Regions from separate parts of the Streptomyces sp. NPDC043726 genome, predicted to be linked through region 1. Evidence: riboswitches for the same ligand, from Rfam matches in the RefSeq annotation. Region 1 holds a riboswitch; each other region holds the start of a gene.
The links. A riboswitch is a leader RNA that binds a small molecule or an ion and turns the genes downstream of it on or off. The one in region 1 is predicted to bind cobalamin.
Positions count from the first base shown of each region.

Region 2: another riboswitch for cobalamin. It lies ahead of AC068Z_RS37525 (cobalamin biosynthesis protein); the one in region 1 lies ahead of AC068Z_RS00980 (ribonucleoside-diphosphate reductase subunit alpha).
Region 3: another riboswitch for cobalamin. It lies ahead of AC068Z_RS36195 (ABC transporter substrate-binding protein); the one in region 1 lies ahead of AC068Z_RS00980 (ribonucleoside-diphosphate reductase subunit alpha).
Region 4: another riboswitch for cobalamin. It lies ahead of AC068Z_RS34645 (energy-coupling factor ABC transporter permease); the one in region 1 lies ahead of AC068Z_RS00980 (ribonucleoside-diphosphate reductase subunit alpha).

Region 1 is NZ_JBWKCI010000001.1:207,895-214,863, forward strand. It holds gene AC068Z_RS00965 (DUF3311 domain-containing protein) at 1-144, shown strand, start outside; gene mctP (monocarboxylate uptake permease MctP) at 141-1,736, shown strand; gene AC068Z_RS00975 (GNAT family N-acetyltransferase) at 1,810-2,316, shown strand; cobalamin riboswitch at 2,371-2,495, shown strand; gene AC068Z_RS00980 (ribonucleoside-diphosphate reductase subunit alpha) at 2,618-4,969, shown strand; gene AC068Z_RS00985 (ribonucleotide-diphosphate reductase subunit beta) at 4,969-5,979, shown strand; gene AC068Z_RS00990 (GlxA family transcriptional regulator) at 6,221-6,969, shown strand, end outside.
Region 2 is NZ_JBWKCI010000018.1:62,923-69,891, forward strand. It holds gene AC068Z_RS37510 (lysozyme) at 1-165, shown strand, start outside; gene AC068Z_RS37515 (inorganic phosphate transporter) at 320-1,558, shown strand; gene AC068Z_RS37520 (hypothetical protein) at 1,593-1,814, shown strand; cobalamin riboswitch at 2,008-2,147, shown strand; gene AC068Z_RS37525 (cobalamin biosynthesis protein) at 2,249-3,190, shown strand; gene AC068Z_RS37530 (cobyric acid synthase) at 3,187-4,698, shown strand; gene cobN (cobaltochelatase subunit CobN) at 4,695-6,969, shown strand, end outside.
Region 3 is NZ_JBWKCI010000016.1:111,690-118,658, forward strand. It holds gene AC068Z_RS36170 (SixA phosphatase family protein) at 1-120, opposite strand, end outside; gene AC068Z_RS36175 (hypothetical protein) at 117-293, opposite strand; gene AC068Z_RS36180 (hypothetical protein) at 290-1,012, opposite strand; gene AC068Z_RS36185 (ABC transporter ATP-binding protein) at 1,130-1,936, opposite strand; gene AC068Z_RS36190 (FecCD family ABC transporter permease) at 1,966-2,982, opposite strand; gene AC068Z_RS36195 (ABC transporter substrate-binding protein) at 2,979-3,998, opposite strand; cobalamin riboswitch at 4,084-4,243, opposite strand; gene AC068Z_RS36200 (CoA-binding protein) at 4,336-4,743, shown strand; gene AC068Z_RS36205 (formylglycine-generating enzyme family protein) at 4,820-5,779, shown strand; gene AC068Z_RS36210 (4-hydroxybenzoate 3-monooxygenase) at 5,805-6,969, shown strand, end outside.
Region 4 is NZ_JBWKCI010000015.1:268-7,236, reverse strand. It holds gene AC068Z_RS34675 (type B 50S ribosomal protein L31) at 25-282, opposite strand; gene rpmG (50S ribosomal protein L33) at 333-497, opposite strand; gene AC068Z_RS34665 (MATE family efflux transporter) at 780-2,129, opposite strand; gene AC068Z_RS34660 (RidA family protein) at 2,164-2,556, opposite strand; gene AC068Z_RS34655 (LysR family transcriptional regulator) at 2,629-3,534, shown strand; gene AC068Z_RS34650 (hypothetical protein) at 3,653-3,859, shown strand; cobalamin riboswitch at 3,938-4,123, shown strand; gene AC068Z_RS34645 (energy-coupling factor ABC transporter permease) at 4,154-4,861, shown strand; gene AC068Z_RS34640 (energy-coupling factor ABC transporter substrate-binding protein) at 4,858-5,220, shown strand; gene cbiQ (cobalt ECF transporter T component CbiQ) at 5,227-5,976, shown strand; gene AC068Z_RS34630 (energy-coupling factor ABC transporter ATP-binding protein) at 5,973-6,815, shown strand; gene AC068Z_RS34625 (hypothetical protein) at 6,808-6,969, shown strand, end outside.

The DNA.
Region 1 (6,969 bases):
AAGGCCGACCCGGCCTTCATCGGCATCCCTTTCTTCTACTGGTACCAGATGGCCTGGGTGCTCCTGTCGACCGTGCTGACGATGGTCGCGTACAAGCTGTGGCAGCGTGACCAGCGCGCCCGCAAGACGGAGGGCGCCAAGTGAACGACGGCGTGAACGGCGTCGCACTCGCCGTCTTCATCTTCTTCTTCCTGGCCGTCACGGTCATGGGCTTCCTGGCCGCGCGCTGGCGCAAGGCCGAGAACGAGCACAGCCTCGACGAATGGGGCCTGGGCGGACGGTCGTTCGGCACCTGGGTCACCTGGTTCCTGCTCGGCGGCGACCTCTACACGGCGTACACCTTCGTGGCGGTCCCGGCGGCGATCTACGCGGCCGGCGCGGCGGGCTTCTTCGCGGTGCCGTACACGATCCTCGTCTATCCGCTGATCTTCACCTTCCTGCCCCGGCTGTGGTCGGTCTCGCACAAGCACGGGTATGTGACGACCTCGGACTTCGTGCGCGGCCGGTTCGGCTCCAAGGGCCTTTCGCTGGCCGTCGCGGTGACCGGCATCCTGGCGACGATGCCGTACATCGCGCTGCAACTCGTCGGCATCCAGGCGGTGCTGGACGTGATGGGCGTCGGCGGCGGCGAGAACACCAACTGGTTCATCAAGGACCTGCCGCTGCTGATCGCCTTCGGTGTGCTGGCCGCGTACACCTACTCCTCGGGGCTGCGGGCCCCCGCGCTGATCGCCTTCGTCAAGGACACCCTGATCTACCTGGTGATCGCGGTGGCGATCATCTACATCCCGATCAAGCTGGGCGGGTTCGACGACATCTTCGCCGCGGCGAACGACAAGTTCACCAGCACCGGGGCGGGCGGTCTGGTCCCGGCGGAGGCCGGCCAGTGGACGTACGCCACGCTGGCGTTGGGCTCGGCGCTGGCCCTGTTCATGTACCCGCACTCGATCACGGCGACCCTCTCCTCCAGGAGCCGTGACGTGATCCGCCGCAACACCACGATCCTGCCGCTGTACTCCCTGATGCTCGGCCTGCTCGCGCTGCTGGGCTTCATGGCCATCGCGGCCGGGGTGAAGGTGGAGAACGGACAGCTGGCGATCCCGCAGCTGTTCGAGAACATGTTCCCGGACTGGTTCGCGGGCGTGGCCTTCGCGGCCATCGGCATCGGCGCGCTGGTGCCGGCGGCGATCATGTCGATCGCGGCGGCGAACCTCTTCACCCGCAACATCTACAAGGACTTCATCAAGCCGGACGCGACACCGGCCGAGGAGACCAAGGTCTCCAAGCTGGTGTCCCTGCTGGTGAAGGTGGGCGCGCTGGCCTTCGTCCTGACCATGGACAAGACGGTCGCCATCAACTTCCAGCTCCTCGGCGGCATCTGGATCCTGCAGACCTTCCCGGCGCTGGTCGGCGGCCTGTTCACGCGCTGGTTCCACCGCTGGGCGCTGCTGGCGGGCTGGGCGGTCGGCATGATCTACGGCACGGTTGCGGCGTACGGCGTCGCCTCGCCGACGCAAGCGCACTTCGGCGGTTCGTCGAAGGAGATCCCCGGCATCGGGGAGATCGGGTACATCGGCCTCACGGCGTTCGTGCTGAACCTGGTCGTCACGGTGGTCCTGACCTTCGTCCTGAAGGCGGCGAAGGCCCCCGAGGGCATCGACGAGACCAGCCCCGAGGACTACACGGCGGACGCGGGCGACCCGGGCGTGCAGAAGGAGCTGTCGCCCCTTCATTGATACGGAGCCGTTCCGCAGCGGGCCGCCGAAATTCAGGACTGTCGGCGGCCCGTTGTCGTACACACTCGATCACATGGACTTCCGGATCCGCGCGGCGGAACCCACCGAATACGACGAACTCGGCGAGATCACCGCCCAGGCCTACCTCCGGGACGGCCTGCTCACCTTCGGCGAAGCCGACTGGTACCTCGGCGAACTGAGAGACGTGGCCAAGCGGGCGGCCGCCGCGGACGTACTCGTCGCCGTGGAACAGGACCGCCTCCTCGGCGGAGTCACCTACGTCCCCTCCCCCGGCCCCATGGCCGACCTCGCCCGCCCCGGCGAGGCCGAGGTCCGCATGCTCGCCGTGGCTCACGAGGCCCGTGGCAGAGGCGTCGGACAGGCCCTCGTCCAGGCGTGCGTCGACCGCTCGAGCGCAGCGGGCGACCGCACCGGCGTCGTCCTGTCCACCCAGCCCCTGATGCACACCGCCCACCGCATCTACGAACGCCTCGGCTTCCGCCGCTCCCCGGAACGCGACTGGAACCCGATCTCGGACCACCCCGAGTTCACTCTCCTCACCTACGAGTTGACGCTCTGAAGTCGACGCGCGACACAACATCTGGGGGTGTCACCGCCGCCCGGCACAAGATGTATGCTCATGCTCGCTGTCGCCGCAGGGGAATCCGGTGTGAATCCGGAACTGTCCCGCAACGGTGTACTTGTGCACATCTGTGCACATGGTCCAGTCCGAGGACCTGCCGACAGTGCGCCCGGCCGTCCGGTCCGGGTGACTGACGTCCGGGCCTCGTGGAGTGGGCCGGTGGACGCGACGCCCCGTGCGCTCGTGAGCTGCCTCCTGCCCTCCGCAAGGCCCCGTGCCGAGCGAGGGAGAGCCCCACGTGACCATCGCGCCAGCCGATCCGGCTTCAGCCGTCCCGACCGTCGAGGACGCCCCGGGCACCGCCCTGCTGCGGACCCTGACCCAGCTGACCGCCGACCTCCCCGACGCCGACCCCGGCCGGGTCGCCGCCGCCGCGCTGCGCGGCCGGTCCGCGCGGGCCGACGAGGCGGAGCTGCGCGAGCTGGCCACCGAGGCCGCGGCCGGGCTCATCTCCGAGGACCCCGCCTACAGCAGACTGGCCGCCCGGCTGCTGACGGTCTCCATCGCCGCCGAGGCCGCCTCGCAGGGCGTCACGTCCTTCACCGAGTCCGTCGCGGTCGGGCACCGCGAGGGGCTCATCGCCGACCGGACCGCCGAGTTCGTCCGGATCCACGGCGCCCGGCTCGACGCGCTCATCGACACGGGCGCCGACGACCGCTTCGGCTACTTCGGTCTCCGTACCCTGCACAGCCGTTACCTGCTCCGGCACCCCCTCACCCGCAAGGTCGTCGAGACGCCGCAGCACTTCATGCTCCGCGTCGCCGCCGGTCTCGCCGAGGACGACACCACCAGGTCGGTGGACGAAGTCGCCGCGCTCTACGGGCTCATGAGCCGCCTCGACTACCTCCCCTCCTCCCCCACGCTCTTCAACTCCGGCACCCGGCACCCCCAGATGTCGTCCTGCTACCTCCTGGACTCGCCGCTGGACGAGCTGGACTCCATCTACGACCGCTACCACCAGGTCGCCCGGCTCTCCAAGCACGCCGGCGGCATCGGTCTGTCGTACTCCCGTATCCGCTCCCGGGGTTCGCTGATCCGCGGCACCAACGGGCACTCCAACGGCATCGTCCCGTTCCTCAAGACGCTCGACGCCTCGGTCGCCGCCGTGAACCAGGGCGGCCGGCGCAAGGGAGCCGCAGCGGTCTACCTGGAGACCTGGCACTCCGACATCGAGGAGTTCCTGGAGCTGCGCGACAACACCGGTGAGGACGCCCGGCGGACGCACAACCTGAACCTCGCGCACTGGATCCCGGACGAGTTCATGCGCCGGGTAAACGCCGACGAGCAGTGGAGCCTCTTCTCCCCGGCCGACGTGCCCGAGCTGGTCGACCTGTGGGGGGACGAGTTCGACGCCGCCTACCGCAAGGCCGAGGCGGCGGGGCTCGCGCGCAAGACCATCCCCGCCCGCGATCTGTACGGCCGGATGATGCGCACCCTCGCGCAGACCGGCAACGGCTGGATGACCTTCAAGGACGCCGCCAACCGCACCGCCAACCAGACGGCCCTGCCGGGCCATGTCGTGCACTCCTCCAACCTCTGCACGGAGATCCTGGAGGTCACCGACGACGGGGAGACGGCGGTCTGCAACCTGGGCTCGGTGAACCTCGGTTCGTTCGTGGCGGACGGTGACATCGACTGGGAGCGCCTGGACGAGACCGTCCGCACGGCCGTCACCTTCCTCGACCGGGTCGTCGACATCAACTTCTACCCGACCGAGCAGGCGGGCCGGTCCAACGCCAAGTGGCGGCCGGTGGGCCTCGGCGCGATGGGCCTGCAGGACGTCTTCTTCAAGCTGCGGCTGCCCTTCGACTCGCCGGAGGCCAAGGCGCTCTCCACCCGCATCGCCGAGCGCATCATGCTCGCCGCCTACGAGGCCTCCGCCGACCTCGCCGAGCGCGAGGGCCCGCTGCCGGCCTGGGAGAAGACCCGTACCGCCCGGGGCGTCCTGCACCCCGACCACTACGACACCAAACTCACCTGGCCGGAGCGGTGGGCGGCCCTGCGCAGCCGTATCGCCGAGGTGGGCATGCGCAACTCCCTGCTGCTGGCCATCGCGCCCACGGCGACCATCGCCTCCATCGCCGGTGTCTACGAGTGCATCGAGCCGCAGGTGTCCAACCTGTTCAAGCGCGAGACGCTGTCGGGCGAGTTCCTCCAGGTCAACTCCTACCTGGTGCAGGACCTCAAGCGGCTCGGCGTGTGGGACGCCCGCACCCGTGAGGCGCTGCGCGAGGCGAACGGCTCGGTGCAGGACTTCGCCTGGATCCCGGCGGACGTACGGGCGTTGTACCGCACGGCGTGGGAGATCCCGCAGCGCGGTCTGATCGACATGGCGGCGGCGCGGACCCCGTTCCTCGACCAGTCCCAGTCGCTGAACCTGTTCCTGGAGACGCCGACCATCGGCAAGCTCTCCTCGATGTACGCGTACGCCTGGAAGTCCGGGCTGAAGACGACGTACTACCTGCGCTCGCGCCCGGCGACCCGCATCGCCCGCGCGGCACAGGCTTCCGTCCCCGTCCAGCAGGTGACCTCCGAAGAGGCCGTCGCCTGCTCCCTTGAGAACCCCGAGTCCTGCGAGGCCTGCCAGTAATGCCCAGCAACCAGAACCTGCTCGACCCCGGCTTCGAGCTGACTCTTCGCCCGATGCGCTACCCGGACTTCTACGAGCGCTACCGGGACGCCATCAAGAACACCTGGACCGTGGAGGAGGTCGACCTCCACTCGGACGTCGCCGACCTCGCCAAGCTCAGCCCGGCCGAGCAGCACCTCATCGGCCGGCTGGTCGCCTTCTTCGCGACCGGCGACTCGATCGTCGCGAACAACCTGGTGCTGACGCTGTACAAGCACATCAACTCCCCCGAGGCGCGGCTCTACTTGAGCCGTCAGCTCTTCGAGGAGGCCGTGCACGTCCAGTTCTATCTGACCCTGCTGGACACCTACCTCCCCGATCCGGAGGACCGGGCGGCGGCCTTCGACGCCGTCGAGAGCATCCCCTCGATCCGGGAGAAGGCCGGGTTCTGCTTCAAGTGGATCAACGAGGTCGAGAAGCTGGACCGCCTGGAGTCCCAGGCCGACCGCCGCCGCTTCCTGCTCAACCTGATCTGCTTCGCCGCGTGCATCGAGGGCCTGTTCTTCTACGGCGCCTTCGCCTACGTCTACTGGTTCCGCAGCCGGGGTCTGCTGCACGGTCTGGCCACCGGCACCAACTGGGTGTTCCGGGACGAGACCATGCACATGAGCTTCGCGTTCGACGTCGTGGACACCGTCCGCAAGGAGGAGCCGGAGCTGTTCGACGACCAGCTCCAGCAGCAGGTCACCGACATGCTGAGGGAGGCCGTCGAGGCCGAGCTGCAGTTCGCGCGCGACCTGTGCGGTGACGGCCTCCCGGGCATGAACACCGACTCGATGCGGCAGTACCTGGAGTGCGTCGCCGACCAGCGTCTGACCCGGCTCGGCTTCGCTCCGGTGTACGGCTCGGAGAACCCCTTCTCCTTCATGGAGCTGCAGGGGGTTCAGGAACTCACCAACTTCTTCGAGCGGCGCCCTTCGGCGTACCAGGTCGCGGTGGAGGGCACGGTCGACCTGGACGAGGACTTCTGAGCCTCGGGCCGCCCCTCCTCGGCCTCCCGGAGCTGACGGTCGATGCGCCGGTCGTGCGCGATGCCGAGCAGTGACGGGAGGACGAGGAGGACGAGGATCCCGAGAACCACGATCATTCCGATGAGTGCTTCTGTCTGTTCACTGGTCATGTCACCACTGTCGCGCTGAACACTCCTGTCGAACAGTGGCAGGACTGCCGCACACCATCGATTTTCTGCCAGTACCGTGCCACACTGGCGGCATGCTGAAGAACGTGGCCGTCGCCCTGCTCGACGGCGTGCACCCCTTCGAACTCGGTGTCGTCTGCGAGGTCTTCGGGCTCGACCGCAGCGACGAGGGGCTTCCGGTGTACGACTTCGCGGTCGTCTCGGCGGAGGGCCCGGCGCTGCGCACCCATGTCCCGGGGTTCACGGTCTCCACGCCGTACGGCCTGGACCGGCTCGACGAGGCCGACCTGATCGCCGTGCCGGCGGGCAGCGACTACATCGGCCGGGACTATCCGCCCGCGCTGCTCGACGCCCTGGTGCGGGCCGTGGAGCGCGGGACCCGGGTGCTCAGCGTGTGTTCCGGCGTCTTCGTGCTGGGCGCGGCCGGGCTGCTGGACGGCCGGCGCTGCGCGGTGCACTGGCGGCAGGCCGAGGAGCTGGCCCGGCGCTACCCGCGCGCGGTCATCGAGCCCGATGTGCTGTACGTGGACGAGGACCCGGTGATCACCTCCGCGGGCACGGCCGCCGGGATCGACGCGAGCCTGCACCTCGTGCGCAAGGAACACGGCGTGGAGGTCGCCAACGCCATCGCCCGGCGCATGGTCGTGCCGCCGCACCGGGACGGCGGGCAGGCGCAGTACATCGACCGCCCGCTGCCCCGCTCCGAGTGCGACACCGTCGGCGACGTCCTGTCCTGGATGGAGCGGCATCTCGCCGAGGAGGTCACCGTCGAGCAGCTCGCCGACCTCGCGCACATGTCACCGCGCACCTTCGCCCGCCGCTT
Region 2 (6,969 bases), on a different contig from region 1:
GCGCTGTGGGTGGCCCGCTACAACTCCTCGAGCGCGGGGACACTGCCGGCCGGCTGGTCGAGGTGGACCTTCTGGCAGTACGACAACGGCGGCAGCCTGCCGGGTGACCAGAATCTCTTCAACGGGTCTCTGAACCAGCTCCGGAAGTTCGCCCGGGGCTCCTAGTCCTTGGGGCGCCTGGACCGTGCGAGGCCGCGCGATATGCCCAGAAGATCGAGACCAGCCTCCGGACACCGTGCGGCCCGCCCGTGTTCACCTTCCGTTCATTCAGGTTACCTACGTTCGCCTGGCCAATGACCTCGAACGATTGCCTGGGTAAATGGAAAACTTCTCGCTGATCCTCGCGATTGTGGTGGTAACCGCACTCGCGTTCGATTTCACGAACGGTTTTCATGACACCGCCAACGCGATGGCCACCACCATCTCGACCGGCGCGCTCAAGCCCAAGGTCGCGGTGGCCATGTCCGCCGTACTGAACCTTGTAGGCGCCTTCCTCTCCGTGGAGGTCGCCAACACGATCTCCAAGGGTCTCGTCGACGAGACCGGCATACGTCCCGAGGTCATATTCGCCGCCCTGGTGGGCGCGATCCTCTGGAACCTGCTCACCTGGCTGGTGGGCCTGCCCTCCAGCTCCTCGCACGCCCTCATGGGCGGTCTGATCGGCGCGACCATCGCCTCGGCGGGCGTGGGCGCGGTCCACGGCGACGTCCTCGTCACCAAGGTGCTGATCCCGGCCGTCGCCGCCCCGCTGGTCGCGGGCATCGCGGCGCTGCTCGCGACGAAGCTGATGTACTCCCTGGGCAAGAAGGCCGAGGGCAGCAAGTCCTCCGAGAAGGGCTACCGCGCCGGGCAGATCGCCTCGGCCGGCCTGGTCTCGCTGGCCCACGGCACCAACGACGCGCAGAAGACCATGGGCATCATCACCCTCGCCCTGGTCGCCGGCGGCACCCTCGCCCCCGACTCCGACCCGCCGATGTGGGTCATCCTCTCCGCGGGCATCGCCATCGCGCTCGGCACCTACCTGGGCGGCTGGCGGATCATCCGCACGATGGGCAAGGGCCTGACCGACCTCCAGCCGCAGCAGGGCTTCGCCGCGCAGACCAGCGCCGCGACGGTCATCCTGGCCTCCTCCCACCTCGGCTTCTCGCTCTCCACCACGCACTCCGTCTCCGGCTCGGTGATGGGCGCGGGGCTGGGCCGCAAGGGCGGCGTGGTGCGCTGGTCGACGGCGACGCGGATGTTCGTCGCGTGGGGCCTGACGCTGCCGGCGGCGGCGCTGGTCGCCGCGGTCGCCGAGTGGGTCACCGGCTTCGGCAGCTGGGGCACCGGCCTCGTGGCGGTCTTCCTGGTCGCCTCCAGCGCGGCGATCTGGAAGATCTCGCGTCGTGAGGTCGTCGACCACACGAACGTCAACGAGACCGCCGAGGAGCCGGCCGGCGTCGTCACGACGGCCATGGCCGCGGTCACCCCGCCCCCGGCGGGCACGGTGACCGAAGACCTCACGGCGACGATCCCGGCCCCGGCCGGCGAACCGGCCCCGTCGCAGGCCACCGTCTGACCCGCCCACCCGGCTCTCTGAAGGAATCAGCATCATGAAGATCGACTGGGCGGCCCTCGGCTCCGTCTTCGGCGTCAGCCTCGTGGTCACCGTGGCCCTCGTGGCCCTCTTCACCCTCGGCATCACCGGCCTCGCCCGCCGCGAACGAGCGGCGGAGCAGGGCGGCACCGCGACGGTCGCGCTCACGGGTGCGTACGCCTGCTTCGCGGCCTGCGCCGCGGCCGTGGGCTACGGCATCTACCTGATCGTGGCCTGACGGCTCCCCGCCAAGACACCCAGACGCGCGCTCTGTCCGATCGCCCCTGCCGGGCGACGGGCGGGGCGCGTTGTCGTATGCGGGCGGGTGGGTCTTCCCGACGCCCCGGGCGGCGCTGTTCCCACCCCGTCCCACGGGGCCCGATGTGGGCCTCAGCACACTCTTCCCTCGCAGGTCAACAGCGAGTTGACGGCCGTTCCGGGGCCGTGGTGGACTGCCGGAGCCAATTACGGCGGCAGGAGAGGAAGCCGGTGCGAGTCCGGCGCGGTCCCGCCACTGTCACCGGGGTAGGTAGCCCCGGGAGCCAGGAACTCTCACCGCCGGTCTAGTCGAACCAGGGCGTGGACACCCTGAGTGAGGACATGTCGCGATGCTCGCCTGCCTGTTGACACCCAGCGCCAGACCCCTTTCCGACTCCGCGACCGGCTGAGCCGATGCGGGCCGATCGCGTCTTCGCGTACGGCGCCGCCGCCGGCCTCCTGGGTGACCTGCTCCTCGGCGATCCGCGCCGTGGGCATCCGGTCGCCGCGTTCGGACGGGCCGCGGGTGCCGTGGAGCGGGTGCTGTGGCGGGACGACCGGGGGCGGGGCGCGTTGCACACCGCCGTGTGCGCCGGTGGCGCCGTCGCCGTCGGCGCTCTCACCTCTCGTGCGGTACGACACTCCCCCGCCGCGTCCGTCGTCCTCACCGGCCTCGCCACCTGGGCAGTCGTCGGGGGGACTTCGCTCGCCCGTGAGGCCCGGAGCATCGGGCGCGCGCTCGAAGCACGGGACGTGGAGGCCGCGCGGGCACGGCTGCCGCATCTGTGCGGGCGCGATCCGCAGGCGCTCGACGCCGACGGGATCGCCCGGGCCGTCGTGGAGTCCGTCGCCGAGAACACCTCCGACGCCGTGGTCGGCGCGCTGGTGTGGGGCGCGCTCGGCGGGGTGCCGGGACTCTTCGGGTTCCGGGCCGTGAACACCCTCGACGCCATGGTCGGCCACAAGTCGCCCCGCTACCGGCGCTACGGGTGGGCTTCGGCCCGCCTCGACGACGTCGCCGGGTGGCCGGGGGCGCGGCTGACCGCCGTACTCGCCGCCGTCGCCGGGGGGAATCCCCAGGGTGCGGTACGCGCCTGGCGCGCCGACGCCGAGAAGCACCCGAGCCCCAACGCCGGGCCCGTGGAGGCCTCGTTCGCGGGGGCGCTGGGCGTCCGGCTCGGCGGGACTCTGTCGTACGGCGGACGCGTCGAACATCGACCGGTACTCAACGGGGAGGGGCGGGCAGTGGAAGTCGGGGACATCGAACGGGCCGTACGGCTGTCGCGGCGGGTCGGCTGGCTGGCGCTCGGCGTCAGCGTCGTCGCGCGCCGGGTCGTGAAGGGGCGTACGTCATGACGGGCGGTGGGCTGCTCGTCGCCGGGACCACCTCCGATGCCGGGAAGAGCGTCGTCACCGCCGGTATCTGCCGGTGGCTGGTGCGGCAGGGGGTCAAGGTGGCTCCCTTCAAGGCGCAGAACATGTCGCTCAACTCCTTCGTCACCCGCGAGGGCGCCGAGATCGGGCGGGCCCAGGCCATGCAGGCCCAGGCCTGCCGCGTCGAGCCGACCGCGCTGATGAACCCGGTGCTGCTCAAGCCCGGTGGTGAGCAGAGCAGCCAGGTGGTGCTCATGGGCAAGCCGGTGGGCGAGTTGAGCGCGCGCGGGTACCACGGGGGGCGGCAGCAGCAGCTCCTCGGGACGGTGCTCGACTGTCTGGCCGAACTGCGGGGCACGTATGACGCGGTGATCTGTGAGGGGGCCGGTTCGCCCGCCGAGATCAATCTGCGGCGGACCGACATCGTGAACATGGGGATCGCCCGGAACGCCGGGCTGCCCGTGGTCGTGGTCGGCGACATCGACCGCGGGGGTGTCTTCGCCTCCTTCTTCGGCACGGTCGCGCTGCTCTCGCCCGAGGACCAGCGGCTCGTCGCCGGGTTCCTCGTCAACAAGTTCCGCGGTGACGTCTCGCTGCTGGAGCCGGGCCTGGACATGCTGCACGGCCTCACCGGGCGGCGGACCTACGGCGTCCTGCCCTTCCGGCACGGGCTCGGCATCGACGAGGAGGACGGCCTGCGGGTGTCGCTGCGGGGAGCCGTCCGGGAGTCCCAGGTCTCCTCCCCCGTCGGCGAGGACGTGCTGCGCGTCGCCGTCTGTGCCGTGCCGCTCATGTCCAACTTCACCGACGTCGACGCCCTCGCCGCCGAGCCGGGTGTCGTCGTGCGGTTCGTGGACCGGCCGGAGGAACTGGCCGACGCGGATCTCGTCGTCGTCCCCGGGACCCGGGGCACGGTCCGCGCGCTGGAGTGGCTGCGGGAGCGGGGGCTCGCGGAGGCGATCGTGCGACGAGCCGCCGAGGAGCGGCCCGTCCTCGGCGTCTGCGGTGGCTTCCAACTCCTCGGCGAGCACATCGAGGACGACGTCGAGAGCCGTCGCGGTCATGTCCCCGGACTCGGGATCCTGCCCGTCCGCGTGCGGTTCGCGCGCGAGAAGACCCTCACCCGGCCCGTCGGCGAGGCCCTCGGCGAGCGGGTCGAGGGGTACGAGATCCACCACGGGGTCGCCTCCGTGCACGGCGGTGAACCCTTCCTGGACGGCTGCCGGGTCGGGCAGACCTGGGGCACCCACTGGCACGGCTCACTGGAGTCGGACGGTTTCCGCCGTGCCTTCCTGCGCGAGGTGGCGGCCGCCGCGGGCCGCCGTTTCGTGCCGGCCGCCGACACCTCGTTCGCCGCGCTGCGCGAGGAGCAGCTCGATGTGCTCGGCGATCTGATCGAACAGCACGCGGACACCGACGCGCTCCGGCGGCTCATCGAGTCGGGCGCGCCGCAAGGACTGCCTTTCATTCCACCGGGAGCGCCCGCATGAGCACAGTGTTGTTGTTGTCGACCGCCGACACGGATCTGCTGGCGGCCAGGGCGGCGTCCGGTGCCTCCTACCGGATCGGCAATCCGACCCGGGTGGACGTCGCGGAGGAGCTCCCCGGCCTCCTCGATGGCGCGGACATCGCCGTCGTACGGCTGCTCGGCGGCAAGCGCGCCTGGGAGGACGGGCTCGCCACGCTGAAGGCCTCCGGCATCCCGACCGTGCTGCTGGGCGGAGAGGCCGTCCCGGACGCGGAGTTGATGGCCGAGTCGTCGGTACCCGCCGGTGTCGTCGCCGAGGCGCTGCGGTACCTCGTCGAGGGCGGCCCCGCCAACCTCACCGAACTCGCCCGCTTCCTCTCCGACACCGTGCTGCTCACGGGCGAGGGGTTCGTCGAGCCGCAGAAGATGCCGGAGTACGGCGTCCACGGCGACCGCGCCCTGGAGGGCGGCCGGCCCACCGTCGGCGTGCTCTTCTACCGCGCCCATGAACTGAGCGGCAACACCGGCTTCGTCGACACGCTCTGCGACGCCATTGAGGCGCGCGGCGCCAACGCCCTGCCGGTGTACTGCGGTTCGCTGCGCGGCGCCGACGCGGGGCTGTACGAGATCCTCGGCCGGGCCGACGCGCTCGTCGCCACGGTCCTGGCGGCGGGCGGCACGCACGCCTCGGAGGCCTCGGCGGGCGGGGACGAGGAGGCGTGGGACATCGGGGCCCTCGCCGACCTCGACATCCCGGTGCTGCAAGGGCTGTGCCTCACGTCGTCCAGAGCCGCCTGGGACGAGTCCGACGCCGCCCTCTCGCCCATGGACGCGGCCATGCAGGTCGCCATCCCGGAGTTCGACGGCCGGCTCGTCACGGTGCCGTTCTCCTTCAAGGAGCAGGGCCCGGACGACGTCCCGGTGTACGTCGCCGACCCGGAGCGGGCCGCGCGCGTCGCCGGGATCGCCGTCCGGCACGCGGCGCTGAAGCACAAGCCGAACGTCGAGAAGAAGCTCGCGCTGGTCTTCACCGCCTACCCGACCAAGCACTCCCGCGTCGGCAACGCGGTCGGACTCGACACGCCCGCGTCGGCGGTACGGGTGCTGGACGCGCTCAAGGACGCCGGCTACGGGGTCACCGCATACCCCTCCGGCGGCGACGAGTTGATCCACCGGCTCATCGAGGCCGGTGGCCACGACGTCGAGTGGCTCACCGAGGAACAGCTGGCCTCGGCGCCCGCACGGGTGCCGCTCACCGACTACCGGGCCTGGTTCGAGAAGCTCGACCCGGAACTGAAGCAGGCGATGACCGAGGCGTGGGGCGAGCCGCCGGGTTCGCTGTACGTGGACGGGGACGACATCGTGCTCGCCTCCCTCCAGTTCGGCAATGTCGTCGTGATGATCCAGCCGCCGCGCGGCTTCGGCGAGAACCCGATCGCGATCTACCACGACCCGGACATGCCGCCGTCCCACCACTACATGGCCGCCTACCGGTGGCTGGAGAACTCCTTCGGCGCCGACGCGATCGTCCACATGGGCAAGCACGGCACGATGGAGTGGCTGCCGGGCAAGGGGCTCGGCCTCAGCGGAGGCTGCGCCCCGGACGCGGTGCTCGGTGAACTCCCGCTGATCTACCCGTTCATCGTCAACGACCCCGGCGAGGGAACTCAGGCCAAGCGGCGCGGGCACGCCACGGTCGTCGACCATCTCGTCCCGCCGATGGCCCGGGCCGACACCTACGGCGACCTGGCCAAGCTGGAACAACTCCTCGACGAGTACGCCCTGGTGAGCGACCTCGACCCGGCGAAGGCGCCGGCCGTACGGGCGCAGATCTGGACGCTGGTGAAGGCGGCCGAACTCCACCACGACCTGCACGTCGACGAGCAGCCGGACGACGAGGCGTTCGACGAGTTCGTCATGCACATCGACGGCTATCTGTGCGAGATCAAGGACGTGCAGATCAGGGACGGGCTGCACGTCCTCGGCGACGGACCGGCCGGCGAACCGCGCGTCAACCTCGTGCTCGCCGTGCTGCGCGCCTCACAGGTGTGGGGCGGCCAGGCGAACGCGCTGCCGGGGCTGCGGAGTGCGCTGGCCGCCCATTTCGGGCTGGACGAGAAGGAGTTGCTGGCCGAGCCGGGCACCCCGGTGAAGGTGCCGGTCGAGCTGAGCGACCTCGTCGAGGGCCCGTCGCGCACGGCCGCCGACGCGATCGACCTGCTGGAGCAGCTGTGCCGCCGGGTCGCCGAGGGCATGGAGGAGCGGGACTGGCGGGCCGCGGCCGTACCGGCGC
Region 3 (6,969 bases), on a different contig from region 1:
CCGCCGCCCGCGCGGGGCGAGCGGCCGACGGTGGTCGGCGACCCCGTCGGGCCAAGCCGACTTGGCATGCCGCAGCACGACCAGCCGCCGCAGCGGTCCGGTCCCCGCGCGGGCGATCACGACAGCACCCCCGACCCGGCACGCCGCCCGAAGAAGAGCGTCCCCACGCGGGCGGTCACGACAGCACCCAACCCGGCACGCCGCCCGAAGAAGAGCGTCCCCAGGCGGGCGATCACGACAGCACCCGACTCGGCATGCCGACCGAGGGGGAGCGTCCCCGCGGGGGCCGTCATGACGGTGCTCCCAGGTCGCGGACGAGGTCGAGGCCGAGGAGGCGGTCGGCGTAGGCGTAGGTCTCGAAGCGGGCGCCGTCCGCCAGGTCGGGCGCGGTCTCGACCCGCGTCAGCAGCCGCAGTACGCCGGGCACGTCCAGGTCGTCCTCCCAGGCGCCGCGCAACTGCGTGCGCACGTCGTCGGGGATGGGCCGTGAGGGGTGCCGTGCCCAGTCGGCGACCGCCCGCCGCCAGCGTACGAGGGTGTCCTGGGCCTCGTTCAGGGCGGCCGTGTCCAGCCGGACCGGCTGGTCCCGGCGCGGGGTCAGCAGGGCGAGCCGCAGGGCGACGGGGTCGGCTCCGGCCGGCGGGGCCGGAGTCGAGGCGTGCACGGGTGCAACGGCGACGCGGACGCCGACCGGGGCGGGCCCGTCCTCCGGAACGACATGGATGACCTGTTTCTCACCGAGTCCGCGGTCGGCCTCCCGGCTGTCCTCCAGGGGCCGGATGCCCAGCGCGGCGGCGCTCGCGCGCAGCTCCGGATCTGCCTGGCCGTGCAGCACGGCCCAGACCGGCGTGCCGCCGAGCTCCAGGGCGCGCACCAGGAGATCGGTGACGAGAAGCACGCGCAGGGCGCCGGTGTCGAAACCGGGCGCATGGGCCTCGACCCGGGTCAGGCCGCGCCGGGCGGGCGCGGCGTCGACGGGCTCGCCCGTTCGGGCGTCGATGATGCGCAGCACTCCCCGAGCGTAGGCGGGCGCGCGCCGGAGCGCAGCATGCGGCTCGGTTTCCGGACAGGTCGGGTCGGGTCAGGCAGGTCGGGTCAGGCAGGTCAGGTCAGGTCAGGTCAGGTCAGGTCAGGTCACGGTGCCGAGGAACCGGACGTGCGGACGGCGGTCGGCGCCCTCCCGGCTCACGGCGGCGCGGACGCCGTAGACCTCGGCGATCAGCTCCTCGGTCAGCACGTCACCGGGGGTCCCTGCCGCCACCGCGCGCCCCGCCCGCAGGACGACGACCTCGTCGCAGTACATCGCGGCGAGATTGAGGTCGTGCAGGGCGATCACGGCCGTCAGCGGGAGGCCGGTGACGAGGGTGAGCAGATCGAGCTGGTGGTGGATGTCGAGGTGGTTGGTGGGCTCGTCGAGGAGCAGTTCGCGGGGTTCCTGGGCGAGCGCGCGGGCGATCTGCACCCGTTGGCGTTCCCCGCCGGAGAGGGTGTGCCAGGACTGGTCGGCGTGGCCGGTGAGGCCGGTGCGGTCCAGGGCGGCCCGCACGGCCCGTTCGTCCCGCGCGGAGGCGGGCGCCCAGGCCCGTCGGTGCGGCAGGCGGCCGAGTCGTACGACGTCCAGGACCGTCAGTTCGACCTGCGTGTCCGCCTGTTGCTCGACCACGGCGAGGCGGCGGGCGATCTCCCGGCGGGGCCGGCCCGTGAGCGGATCGCCGTCGAGGGTGACGACACCGGCCGAGGGCGCGAGCACTCCGGCCAGCAGCCGCAGCAGCGTGGACTTGCCGGAGCCGTTGGGCCCGAGGAGGCCTACGGTGGTGCCGGGGGCGGGCGCCAGAGTGACCCCGTCCAGGATGAGCCGACCGTCGGCCCGGCGGCTCACCCGGTCCGCGCAAAGGCCAGCCGCCCCCTTGTCCGTCAGGTCCGAACGCCCGCTCATCGCACCCTCCGTCCGGTCAAGGCGCCCGCTCATCGCACCTTCCCCGTCCGATACAGCACCGCCACGAACGCCGGAACCCCGATCAGCGAGGTCACGACACCCACGGGCACCTCCTGGGGATCGAGGACGGTACGGGCCAGCGTGTCGACCCACACCAGGAACACCGCGCCCACCAGCGCGGTCAGCGGCAGCAGCCGGGTGTGGCCGGGGCCGGCCAGCGCGCGGGCCGCGTGGGGCAGGACCAGGCCGACGAAGCCGATGGCCCCCGCCGAGCTGACCAGAGCGGCCGTGAGCAGGGCCGTGACGCACAGCAGGACCAGCCGGGTGCGGGCGACCGACACCCCCAGGGATGCCGCGGCGTCCTGTCCGAAGGCGAAGGCGTCGAGCGTGCGGGCGTACGACAGACAGACCACGAGCGCCACGGCGAGGACGGCCCCGCACAGCCAGACGTCGGTCCACCCCGCGCCCGCGAGCGAGCCGAGGAGCCAGAACAGCACCCCGCGCGTGGTCTCGGCGTCGGCCGAGGTCATCACCACGAAAGAGGTGAGCGCGGAGAAGAGCTGCATGGCCGCGACCCCCGCCAGGACGACCCGGTCGGTCGTGCCGCCCAGGGTGTGGCTGAGCAGCAGCACCAGCGCGAAGGAGACCAGCGCGCCCACGAACGCCCCCGCGGAGACCGGGACCGCGCCCCCGCCCACACCGAGGACGACCACCACGACCGCCCCGGTCGAGGCGCCGGAGGACACGCCGAGCACGAAGGGATCCGCGAGCGGGTTGCGCAGCAACGACTGCATCACCGCCCCGCACACGGCGAGCCCGGCGCCGCACACCGCCGCGAGGAGGGTGCGCGGCAGCCGGAGCTGCCAGACGATGCCGTCGCGGATCGGCGTCAACCGCGAGCTGCCGAGGCCGAGATGGGACAGAACCGTGGACCAGACGTCTGCGACCCGGATGTCGGCGGGCCCGATGGTGATCGCCACGGCCAAGGAGCAGCACAGCACGACGAACCCGGCCCCGCCGAGCAGCAGCGTTCGCCGGAGGCTCACTTGGCGAGCCCGAACTCGCGCAGCGCTGCGGCGACCTGCTCCACGCCCTCCACCGTGCGGATCGTCGGGTTCATGGCCTGGCCGCTGAGCAGGACGTACCGCTTGTGCTTGACGGCGTCCATGGTCCTGGTGACGGGGTTGGACTCCAGGAAGGCGATCTTCTTGGCGGCCGACTCGGCCGTCTGCGACTTGCGGGTCAGATCGCCGATGACCAGGACGTCGGGATCGCGGTCCGCGACGGTCTCCCAGTTGATCTGGGGCCATTCGTCGTGGGTGTCGTCGAAGACGTTCCGCGCCCCGAGGGCGCGGGTGATGATGCCGGGGGCACCGCAACAACCCGCCATGTAGGGCGACTCGGCGTTGGCGAACCAGTACAGGAGGGTGACGTCGGAGGCGTCGACGCCCGAAGTGGCCTTCGCCATCCGCTTCTCCAGCGAGGCGACCAGTTCCTCGCCCCGCCGCTGCACGCCGAACACGGCGGCCAGGTCGCGGACTTCGCCGTAGACGTCCTCGATGGCCAGCGGGGTGGTCCGTACCCCGTCGCCGCCCGCGGAGTTGTCCTTGCCGACGCAGTCGGACGGGGAGACGTAGGTCGGCACGCCGAGCTTCTCGAACTGCTCGCGGCCGGCGACGCCGCCCTTGCCGAGGGTGGAGACGAAGGAGGCGGAGACGAAGTCGGGCTCGGCCGCCAGGACACGTTCGTAGGAGGGGTTGTTCTCGGCGATGCGCGGGACGTCGGCATTGGCCTTCTCCAGGCCCTTCATCACCGGGTCGGTCCAGGTCGCCGTCCCCGCGAGGCGGTCGGCGAGGCCGAGGGAGAGCAGGATCTCGGTGCTGCCCTGGTTCAGGGAGACGGCGTGCCGGGGCGGGTGCGCGACGCGTACGGCGTGGCCGCAGTTGTCGAGGGTGACGGCGGCTTTGGCGTCGTCGGCCGGGGTGTTGTCCGCGCAGCCGGTCAGGAGCAGTCCGGCGGCCGTGAGCAGGGCGGCGGGGCGGGTGAGACGTGCGATGGGCACGGGTGCGGTTCCTCAGTCGTCGAGGGCTCGAACGCGGAGCCCGTCCGTACGGTGCTCCCCCGCCGTCCGTTCGACCGCGGGGGCCGCCAGCAGGTCTTCGGACTCGGGGTCGTCCGGTCGGGGCGCCTTCCCAGACGGCTGTCACACCGTCCAGTGGCCGAGGCCCCGCCCGTCACCCTCACCGCTGCGCGTCAGCTCCGGATTCGCACCGGATTCCCTGACCCATGAGCATGGGTTCGACTGGCCTCGGCAAGCTACCACGCGAGGCCCGGGAATCTCCGGGCGCCCTTGGCCGTTGAGCTGGGCAAGGCATGGCACGAGGTCGAGGAGGCCCCTGGTGTACGGCGACGAAGCGACGATCCGCAAGATCCTCACCGAGCTCGGCGACACCTGGGCCGTGGTGGGTCTGTCGTCGAACCAGAGGCGCGCGGCCTACGGCGTCGCCCAGGTGCTCCAGCGCTACGGCAAGCGTGTGGTGCCGGTGCACCCCAAGGCGGAGACCGTGCACGGCGAGCAGGGCTACGCCTCCCTCGCGGACATCCCCTTCGACGTGGACGTCGTCGATGTCTTCGTCAACAGCGAGCTGGCCGGGCCGGTCGCGGACGAGGCCGTCGCCAAGGGCGCCAAGGCGGTCTGGTTCCAGCTCGACGTGATCGACGAGGCCGCCTACGACCGGACGCGGGCGGCCGGCCTGGACATGGTCATGGACCGCTGCCCGGCCATCGAGATCCCGCTGCTGCGGTGACGCACGGCGAGATGGCGTACAGCGACATGGCGTAGACAGGGGTGCACAGCCGTCACCCGTCCGCGAGGAAGAACCGATGCCCGAGCCCCAGTCGCCCGCCCGCTGCTGCATGCCCTCGTCCGGGACCGGCTCGGCCGGGCGGCAGCCCGTCGCCCTGGGTTCCCGGGCGCCGGTCGCCACGGGCACCCTCTCCACTGACGGCATGGTCCTGCTCCCCGGCGGCGAGTTCCTCATGGGGGCGGAGGACAGCGAGGGGTTCCCGGACGACGGCGAGGGCCCGGTACGACCCGTGCGGCTGAGCTCCTTCCGCATGGACACCCGCGCGGTGACCAACGACGCCTTCGCCGCGTTCGTCGCCGACACCGGCCATCTCACCGACGCCGAGCGCCTGGACTGGTCGTACGTCTTCGCCGGGTTCCTGCCCGCCGCCCTGCGCCGGGGCGCCCCGCGGCCCGAGCGGACGCCCTGGTGGTGCGCGGTCGCGGGTGCGGCCTGGGACCGGCCGGAGGGCCCGGGCAGCGATCTCGCCGGACGCGGTGACCACCCGGTGGTCCATGTGTCCTGGTACGACGCCGCCGCCTACGCGGCCTGGGCGGGCAAGCGGCTGCCGACGGAGGCCGAGTGGGAGTACGCGGCCCGTGGCGGCCTGGAGCGGAAGCGCTACCCCTGGGGCGACGACCTCGACCCCGACGGCACCTACCGCTGCAACATCTGGCGCGGCACCTTCCCCACCAAGAACACCGCCGCCGACGGCTACCGGGGCACCGCCCCCGTGGACGCCTTCGAGCCCAACGGGTACGGGCTCCACAACATGGCGGGCAATGTGTGGGAGTGGTGCGCGGACTGGTGGTCCACGGACCATCGGCGGGCCGTCGACCCCACCGGCCCGGCCGAGGGCACCGCCAAGGTGATCCGCGGTGGTTCCCACATGTGCCACGCCTCCTACTGCAACCGGTACCGGGTCGCCGCCCGCAGCGCCAACACCCCGGACAGCTCCAGCGGTCACGCGGGGTTCCGCTGCGCGGCCGACGCCTGACATCCGGTACGACCATAATGCTGGGGTGACTTCCACCGCCCCCCACCCCAACTCCGTTGCCGCACAGCGCTTTCCGGTCGTCATAGTCGGCGCCGGACCCGCCGGGCTCACCGTCGGGAACATCCTGCGGGCCGCGTCCGTCGACTGTCTGGTCCTGGAGACCGAGAGCCGTGAGTTCATCGAGCGGCGGCCCAGGGCCGGCGTCCTGGAGGAGTGGGCCGTACGCGGGCTCGAACAGCGCGGCCTCGCGGGCAACTTGCTGGCACACGGGCAGGTGCACAACGAGTGCGAGTTCCGGTTCGCCGGAGAGCGCTACCGGTTCGAGTACGCCGAACTGACGGGTCATCACCACTATGTCTATCCGCAGCCGTTGCTGGTGACGGACCTCGTCCGGGAGTACGCGGACGTCCGCGGCGGCGCCATCCGCTTCGGCGTGCGGGACGTGGAGCTGCACGATCCGGAATCGGACCGGCCCTCGGTGTCGTACACCGACCCCGAGTCCGGGCAACGGCTCGTCGTGCGCGCCGACTTCGTCGCGGGCTGCGACGGGGCGCGCGGGGTGTCGCGGACCGCGCTGCCGTCCGGGCGCGCGCATGTGTCGCGGTACGACTACGGCGTCGGCTGGCTGGCGCTGCTCGCCGAGGCGCCCCCGTCCAACGACTGTGTGGTGTTCGGCATGCATCCGCGCGGTTTCGCCGGGCACATGGCGCGCAGCCCCGAGGTGACCCGCTACTACCTGGAGTGCCCGCCGGGCGACGACCCGGACAACTGGTCCCACGAGAGGGTCTGGTCCGAGCTCCAGGAGCGGCTCGGCGCGGCCGGGGCGCCCCGTCTGACCGAGGGGCGGCTGATCGAGAAGCGCGTGCTGGACATGCACAGTTACGTCGTCGAGCCCATGGTCTTCGGGCGGCTCTTCCTGGCCGGGGACGCCGCCCACCTCACCGCGCCGATCGCCGCGAAGGGCATGAACCTCGCCCTGCACGACGCCTTCCTGCTCGGTGACGCCCTGGTCGCGTTCCTCACCAAGGGCGACACCACTGGCCTCGACGGCTACTCACAGGCCTGCCTGGGCCGGGTCTGGGACTACCAGGAGTTCTCCCAGTGGCTGTCGGAGGTGTACCACGGCACCTCCTCGGGCGATCCGCATCGCGCCGGCACGACCCTGGCCCGGCTGCGCCGCCTCTTCGGCT
Region 4 (6,969 bases), on a different contig from region 1:
GGGTGGGCGGTCAGCCGCGGGCGGTCAGCCGCGGGCGGTCGTACGGCCGTAGCGCCGCTCGAAGCGCTCCACGCGTCCCGCGGTGTCCACCACGCGCGAGGTGCCGGTGTAGAAGGGGTGGCTCGCCGAGGAGATCTCGACGTCGACCACCGGGTAGGTGTTGCCGTCCTCCCACTCGACCGTGCGCCGCGGGTCGAGGGTGGACGTGGTCAGCAGGGTGAATCCGGACGCGCGGTCGCGGAAGACGACCGGGCGGGAGACGGGATGGATGCCGCGCTGCATGGGGTGTCCTTTCGTGTCGGCCTCCACCGCCGGGCGGCGGGAGGCGGGCGTCAGCGTTCCTCGCGGAAGAGGACGTGAGCGCCGGCGACCGGGTCGTACTTGCGCAGGACCAGCCGGTCGGGGTTGTTGGTACGGCTCTTGCGGGTCACGTAGGTGACGCCGGTGCCGGCCGTCGACTTCAGCTTCACCACGGGGCGGGCGTTGCTGCGTGCCATAGGAGACTCCCTTCCGCCGCCATGCGAGTCGATTGACTCGAACATGCCAGACAGGTGTCTCAACACAGGCACCCGCCGTCGCATTCCCCCCGCCGGAGGAAACACGAACGGCCCGCCCCTGTTCGGGACGGGCCGTTCACTGGAGCGCCGGGCAGGCCTTGCACCTGCATCTCCCCGCAGGAAGCGGGGCGTCTTTCCTTGGACCACCAACGCGAAACCGGGCACCGGATTTCCGGCGACCAGCTCAAGATCGACTATACAGCACCGCAGGGGCGAGGCAACTCAGGCGCGGTCGGCGGCCTCCGCCGTCGGGCGCCGGGCCCCCGCCCCGATCCGGGCCGTGTGCCGGTGGAACGACATCAGCTTCGTGCCGGCCTGGAGGAGATTCGCGCAGGCCAGGGCCGTCCATAGGCCTGTCAGTCCGGCCGCGTCGGCCACCGGGACCGCCAGGGCCGCGAGGATCCCGAACCAGACGACCGTGGACACCAGGCCGGGCCCGGTCCGCTTGAGCCCGACCAGGCCGAAGCCCGCCACCGCCTGCAGGGCGTCACTGATCACCACCGCCAGAACGAGCGGCAGCAGATGCCTGACCTCCTGACCGAGCGCGGGGTCCTTCGTGAACAGGTCCACGACCGGGCCGCGCAGGAGCCACAGCCCGGCGCAGAGCACCGCCACCGCGCACAGCGCCACCCGGATCCCCGCCCACACACTGCGCCGGATCCGCCCGATGTCACGCTCCTGCGCGTATCCGGCGATCAGCGGAACCGTCGCCTGCCCGACCGCCACAGCCACCGTGAACACGACGTTCACCAGGGACTCGGCAACACCGTGCACGGCTACGCCGTCGGTGCCGGTCCGGGCCGCGGCGAAGGTCAGGACACCGAGCACCGCGAACTTCACCAGCACGGTCCCCGCGAGCGGGATGCCGACGCGGGCCAGCTTCAGCACCTGGCGCGGATCCGGGCGGCCGGGGCGGAGGGAACGGCCCGCCAGGACCGTGCGGCGACGCAGGGCGTACTGGTTGAGGCACGCGCTGACGAGGCTGGAGGCGAGCATCGCCAGGCCCGCGCCGGTCAGACCGTGGCTCGGCAGAGGACCCGGGCCGCCTACCAGTACCACCGACAGCGTCACCGACACCGCCGTCCCCCACAGCCCCGACCGCATGACCAGGGCGGACTTCCCGAGTCCGACCAGCACGGACGTCGCCGACGCGCCGACCGCGATCAGCAGCACACTGGCCGCCAACAGCCAGGGCAGGAAGCCCAGTTGCGAGACGACAGCGCTCGGCACTCCGAACATCGCACCGAACAGGGGCACCGCCGTCACCGCCGCCGCGCCCAGCCCGCCCACGGTGAACGCCAGCCACATGCCGCCGCGCACCAACGGCAGCAGCGCTTCGGGGTCCTCGCGGTGCGGCGCCACGAAAGGCATCACGCCGCGCAGCGCGCCCACGACGGTGACCGTGGCCGGGCCGAAGACCGCCATCGTCACGGCGAACGCGGCCAGGGACACGGTGGCGTACCGACCCAGGAGCGCGGTGTCGACGAGGGCGCCGGCCGACGCGGCGAGCATGGTCGCGTACAGCGGCGCGGCCGCCTTGGCGATGGTCAGGAATGCACGTCGTTCGCTCACATGTGCCCATCCTGCCAGCCCAGTTCACCCGTTGTTACCCGGGAGTCGGCCTCCGCGCGTACACCTCGATCTCGATCTTCATCCTGGGGTCGGCCAGACCGCACACGAGCATCGTCGCCGCCGGCCGCACCTCTCCGAAGCGGCGTCGCAGTGCCGGCCAGCACGGCTCGAAGTCCTCGCGCTCGGGCAGCAGATAGCGCACCCGGACAACGTCGGCGAAGGTGCACCCCGCCTCCGTCAGGGCGGCCCCGATGTTGCGCAGGCACTGCTCGGCCTGTTCCACGACGTCGTCGGAGATCGTCATGGTGGTGTAGTCGAACCCGGTCGTCCCGGACACGTGCACCCACTCGCCGTCGACCACGGCACGGGCGTAACCGATCTGCTCCTCGAAGGTCGAGCCGCTGAGGATCGCGCGTCGCTCTGTCATGCGCCGAACGCTAGGTGACCAGCAATGATACGTCTAATACGCCGATTCGCATGGGCTGATATCCCTGGGGATATGGAACGGCCCGAACTCCCCCTCCCCCAGCTGCACGCCTTCGTCGTCCTGGCCGAGGAACTCCACTTCGGTCACGCCGCCGCCCGCCTGGGCATCGCCCAGCCGCCGCTGAGCCAGCAGATCCGGCGGCTGGAGGACAAGGTCGGCCACCCGCTCTTCAGCCGCGGACCGGGGCGCGTCGCCCTCACCCCCGCGGGCCACGAACTGCTGCCCGCGGCCCGGCGGGCTCTGTCCGACCTCGCCGACGGGCTCGCCGCCGCCCGGGCCGTCGGCGGCGGCACCGCCGGCCGGCTGCGTCTCGGCTTCGCCGCCTCCCTTGCCCTGACCGTCCTGCCCAGCCTGCTGCGCGACTTCCGGCAGCTGTTCCCCGATGTGCGGCTGGACATCCGCGAGATGACCACCGCTCCCCAGCTCGCGGCCCTGCGCGAGCGGACCATCGACGTCGGCCTGCTGCGCGAGCCCTCCGACGCCGAGCCGGAGCTGGCCTTCCGGACGGTGGTCACCGAGCCCTTCGTCGCCGTGCTGCCGAGCGCCCACCCCCTGGCCGCCCAGCGGGCCGTGCGGCTCGCACAGTTGGCGGACTCGCCCTTCGTGCTGCTGCCCCGTGAAGCCGGACCCGGGCTGTACGACCAGATCATCGGGCTGTGCACGGCGCAGGGGTTCACGCCGCGCATCGCCCAGCACGCGGTGGAATGGGCGACCGTGTGCGCGCTCGTCGAGACCGGCCTCGGCGTCTCCCTGGCCCCGGCCGGCATCCGCCGTATCCGCCTCAAGGGCGTCGCGTTCCGCCGGATCGAGCCGGGCACCGCCCGCACCCGGGTCGCCGTCGCCTGGCGTACGGACGATCAGAACCCGCTGGTCGCGCGGCTGCTCACGGTCGTCAGCCGACGGCCGTCCAGTCGATAGGACCCGCCGAACGCCCGCCTCGTCCAGGTGAACCGGCCCCTAGCGGGGATTCGCGAGGCCGGCACGCGGTAATCCCCCATCGTTCCCGCTGCCACCCTGGCCTCTAAGGAGAGCAGTCATGCGCGCACGGATCTCCCTCCTCCCCGCCGCCCTCACGGTGACGGTCCTCGCCGCCGGTGACGCCACCGCCCACGACAACCCCCCGCTGCACGTCTCCAACAACGCGCCCGTGGTGTCCGTGATCAACACCGTGAACGTCAACGACCCCCTCGAGGACGTCCTGGAGCACACCCTCAACTTCGGTGACGGTTACCGCTGGGACTGACGTCACCGCAGGTGCGTGAGCCGGTTCACTCCCCCTGTGCGCCCCCCGGCTCCGCTTGTCATGTGCCCGGTGGGCGCACTACTGTCACCACGCCTTGGTGAACGGGAAATCCGGTGCAATGCCGGTGCGGCCCTCGCCACTGTGATCGGGAAGTCCGGCTCCAGCCCCCACGGGCAGCCACTGGGTCCTTCGGGACCCGGGAAGGCGGAGTCACGGGCGGTGTCACCCGTCAGCCAGGAGACCGGCCAAGGCGCGTCAACCATCCACGAGGTGCTGGAGAGGGTCTGCTGAGCCATGCACATAGCCGAGGGATTTCTGCCTCCGGCGCACGCGGTCGCCTGGGGCGTCGCGTCCGCGCCCTTCGTCGTCCACGGAGTCCGGTCACTCACCCGTGAAGTCCGCGAGCACCCGGAGAGCACCCTGCTCCTCGGCGCCTCCGGGGCCTTCACCTTCGTTCTGTCCGCACTCAAACTGCCCTCGGTGACCGGGAGCTGTTCCCATCCCACCGGTACCGGCCTGGGCGCCATCCTGTTCCGGCCGCCGATCATGGCGGTCCTCGGGACCATCACCCTGCTCTTCCAGGCCCTGCTGCTCGCGCACGGGGGTCTGACCACGCTCGGCGCCAACGTCTTCTCCATGGCGATCGCCGGGCCCTGGGCCGGATACGCCGTCTACAAGCTGTTGAGGCGGTACGACGTGCCGCTGATGGCCGCTGTCTTCTGCGGCGCGTTCGTCGCCGACCTGTCGACCTACTGCGTCACCAGCGTTCAGCTGGCGCTGGCGTTCCCCGACCCCAGCAGCGGATTCCTGGGCGCGCTCGGCAAGTTCGGGTCCATCTTCGCCGTCACCCAGATCCCGCTCGCGGTGAGCGAGGGGCTCCTGACGGTGCTGGTGATGCGGCTGCTGGTGCAGTCCAGCAAGGGAGAACTGACCCGGCTCGGTGTGCTGCTGTCCGGCGGCAAGCGGGTGCGGACCGAGTCGAACGAGGCGGTGGCCCGATGAGCCGTAACACGAAGATCAACCTGTTGCTGCTGCTCGCGGTGGCCGCGCTCGCCGTCATGCCGCTCATGCTCGGGCTCGGCGACCACAAGGAGGAGCCCTTCGCCGGCGCCGATGCCGAGGCCGAGACGGCGATCACCGAGATCGAGCCGGACTACGAGCCCTGGTTCTCGCCGCTGTACGAACCGCCGTCCGGGGAGATCGAGTCGGCCCTGTTCTCGCTCCAGGCGGCCCTGGGGGCGGGTGTCCTCGCCTACTACTTCGGGCTGCGCCGCGGCCGTAAGCAGGGCGAACAGCGGGCCCTGGAACGGGATGCGGTCGGGGTCGGCCGTGCCGGGGAGTCCGACGGCGAAGGGGTCTGATCCCCCGTGCTGCCGATCGACGCGGCGGCGCACAGCAGTCGCTGGCGCCGCCGCCATCCCGTGGACAAGGCCGTGCTCGGACTAGGTCTGACCGTGCTCGCCATCTCGCTGCCGCCCTGGCCGGGGGCCGCGCTGGTCCTGGTGACGGCCCTCGTGGTGCTGCTGGGCCCGGCGGGCGTACCGGGGCGGAAGCTGTGGCGGGCCTACCGGGTGCCGCTCGGATTCTGTGTCACCGGCGCCGCCACGCTCCTCGTGCAGGTGGGCGGCCCCGACGGTTTCGTCTCCCTCGCCGACGACGGGGCCGTACGGGCCGGGGAGCTGCTGCTGCGCACCTCCGCGGCCTCCCTCGGGGTGCTGCTCCTCGCGTTCACCACCCCCATGTCCGACCTGCTGCCGCGGCTGGTGAAGGCCGGCGTGCCCGCCGCCGTGGGCGACGTGGCGCTGGTGACGTACCGGATGAGCTTCCTGCTGCTGGATTCCGTACGGCGGATCCGGGACGCCCAGGCCGCGCGGCTCGGGCACACCACCCGCGCCGCGACCTGGCGCTCCCTGGGCGGGCTCGGGGCCACCGCGTTCGTACGGGCCTTCGACCGGGCCACCCGTCTGCAAGCCGGGCTCGCCGGACGCGGCTACGACGGCACCCTGCGCGTGCTGGTGCCCGAGGCACGGGTCTCGGTCCGGTTCACGGCCGCCAGCTGCGGGCTCCTCGTGGCGCTGGCCGCCCTCACGCTCGTACTGAAAGGTCCTCTCTCATGAGCGAGTTGGTCGCTCTCCACGGCGCGTCCTATGCCTACGAGGAAGGGCCGACCGTGCTGGCGGGCCTGGACTTCGAGGTGCGCGAAGGGCGGGCGCTGGCGCTGCTCGGGCGCAACGGCAGCGGCAAGACGACCCTGATGCGGCTGCTCAGCGGCGGGCTCCGGCCGCGCGAGGGCCGGCTGAGCGTCGAGGGACGCGAGGTGTCGTACGACCGCAAGGGGCTGACCCGGCTCAGGACGACCGTTCAGCTGGTGGTGCAGGACCCGGACGACCAGCTCTTCGCCGCTTCGGTGGGACAGGACGTCTCCTTCGGACCGCTCAACCTCGGGCTCTCCGACGCCGAGGTGCGCGCCCGGGTCGAGGAAGCGCTCGCCGCGCTGGACATCAGCGCGCTGGCCGACCGGCCGACCCATCTGCTCTCCTACGGCCAGCGCAAGCGCACCGCGATCGCGGGCGCCGTGGCGATGCGGCCCCGGGTGCTGATCCTCGACGAGCCGACCGCCGGGCTCGATCCGGACGGGCAGGAACGGCTGCTCGGCACCCTCGACGGGCTCCGGGCGAGCGGCACGACGGTGGTCATGGCCACCCATGACGTCGACCTCGCCCTGCGCTGGGCCGATGACGCGGCGCTCCTCACGCCGGGAGGTGCGCGCACGGGGCCCGCGCCCGAGATGCTGGCCCGCACGGATCTGCTGCGGGAGGCGGGGCTTCGGTTGCCGTGGGGGGTGGCCGCGGCGGAACTGCTGCGGGGGCAGGGGCTGTTGGGCGACGGGGTCGCCGGGCCGCGTACTCCCGAGGAGCTGGCCGCCCTGGTCGCGCCGATCCCGGCCGATGGCTGACGCTCCGCGCGGGCGGCCCGTCCTGGTCGACGGGCAGGAGTGGGTGGCCGTCTCCGGCGAGGACTTCGCGCGGTTGCTGGCAACCCGGCGGCAGGTCGGCGGGCAGAGTGCCCGGGTACGGGTGCTGCTGGGGGTGGTGGAGGAACTGCTCCAG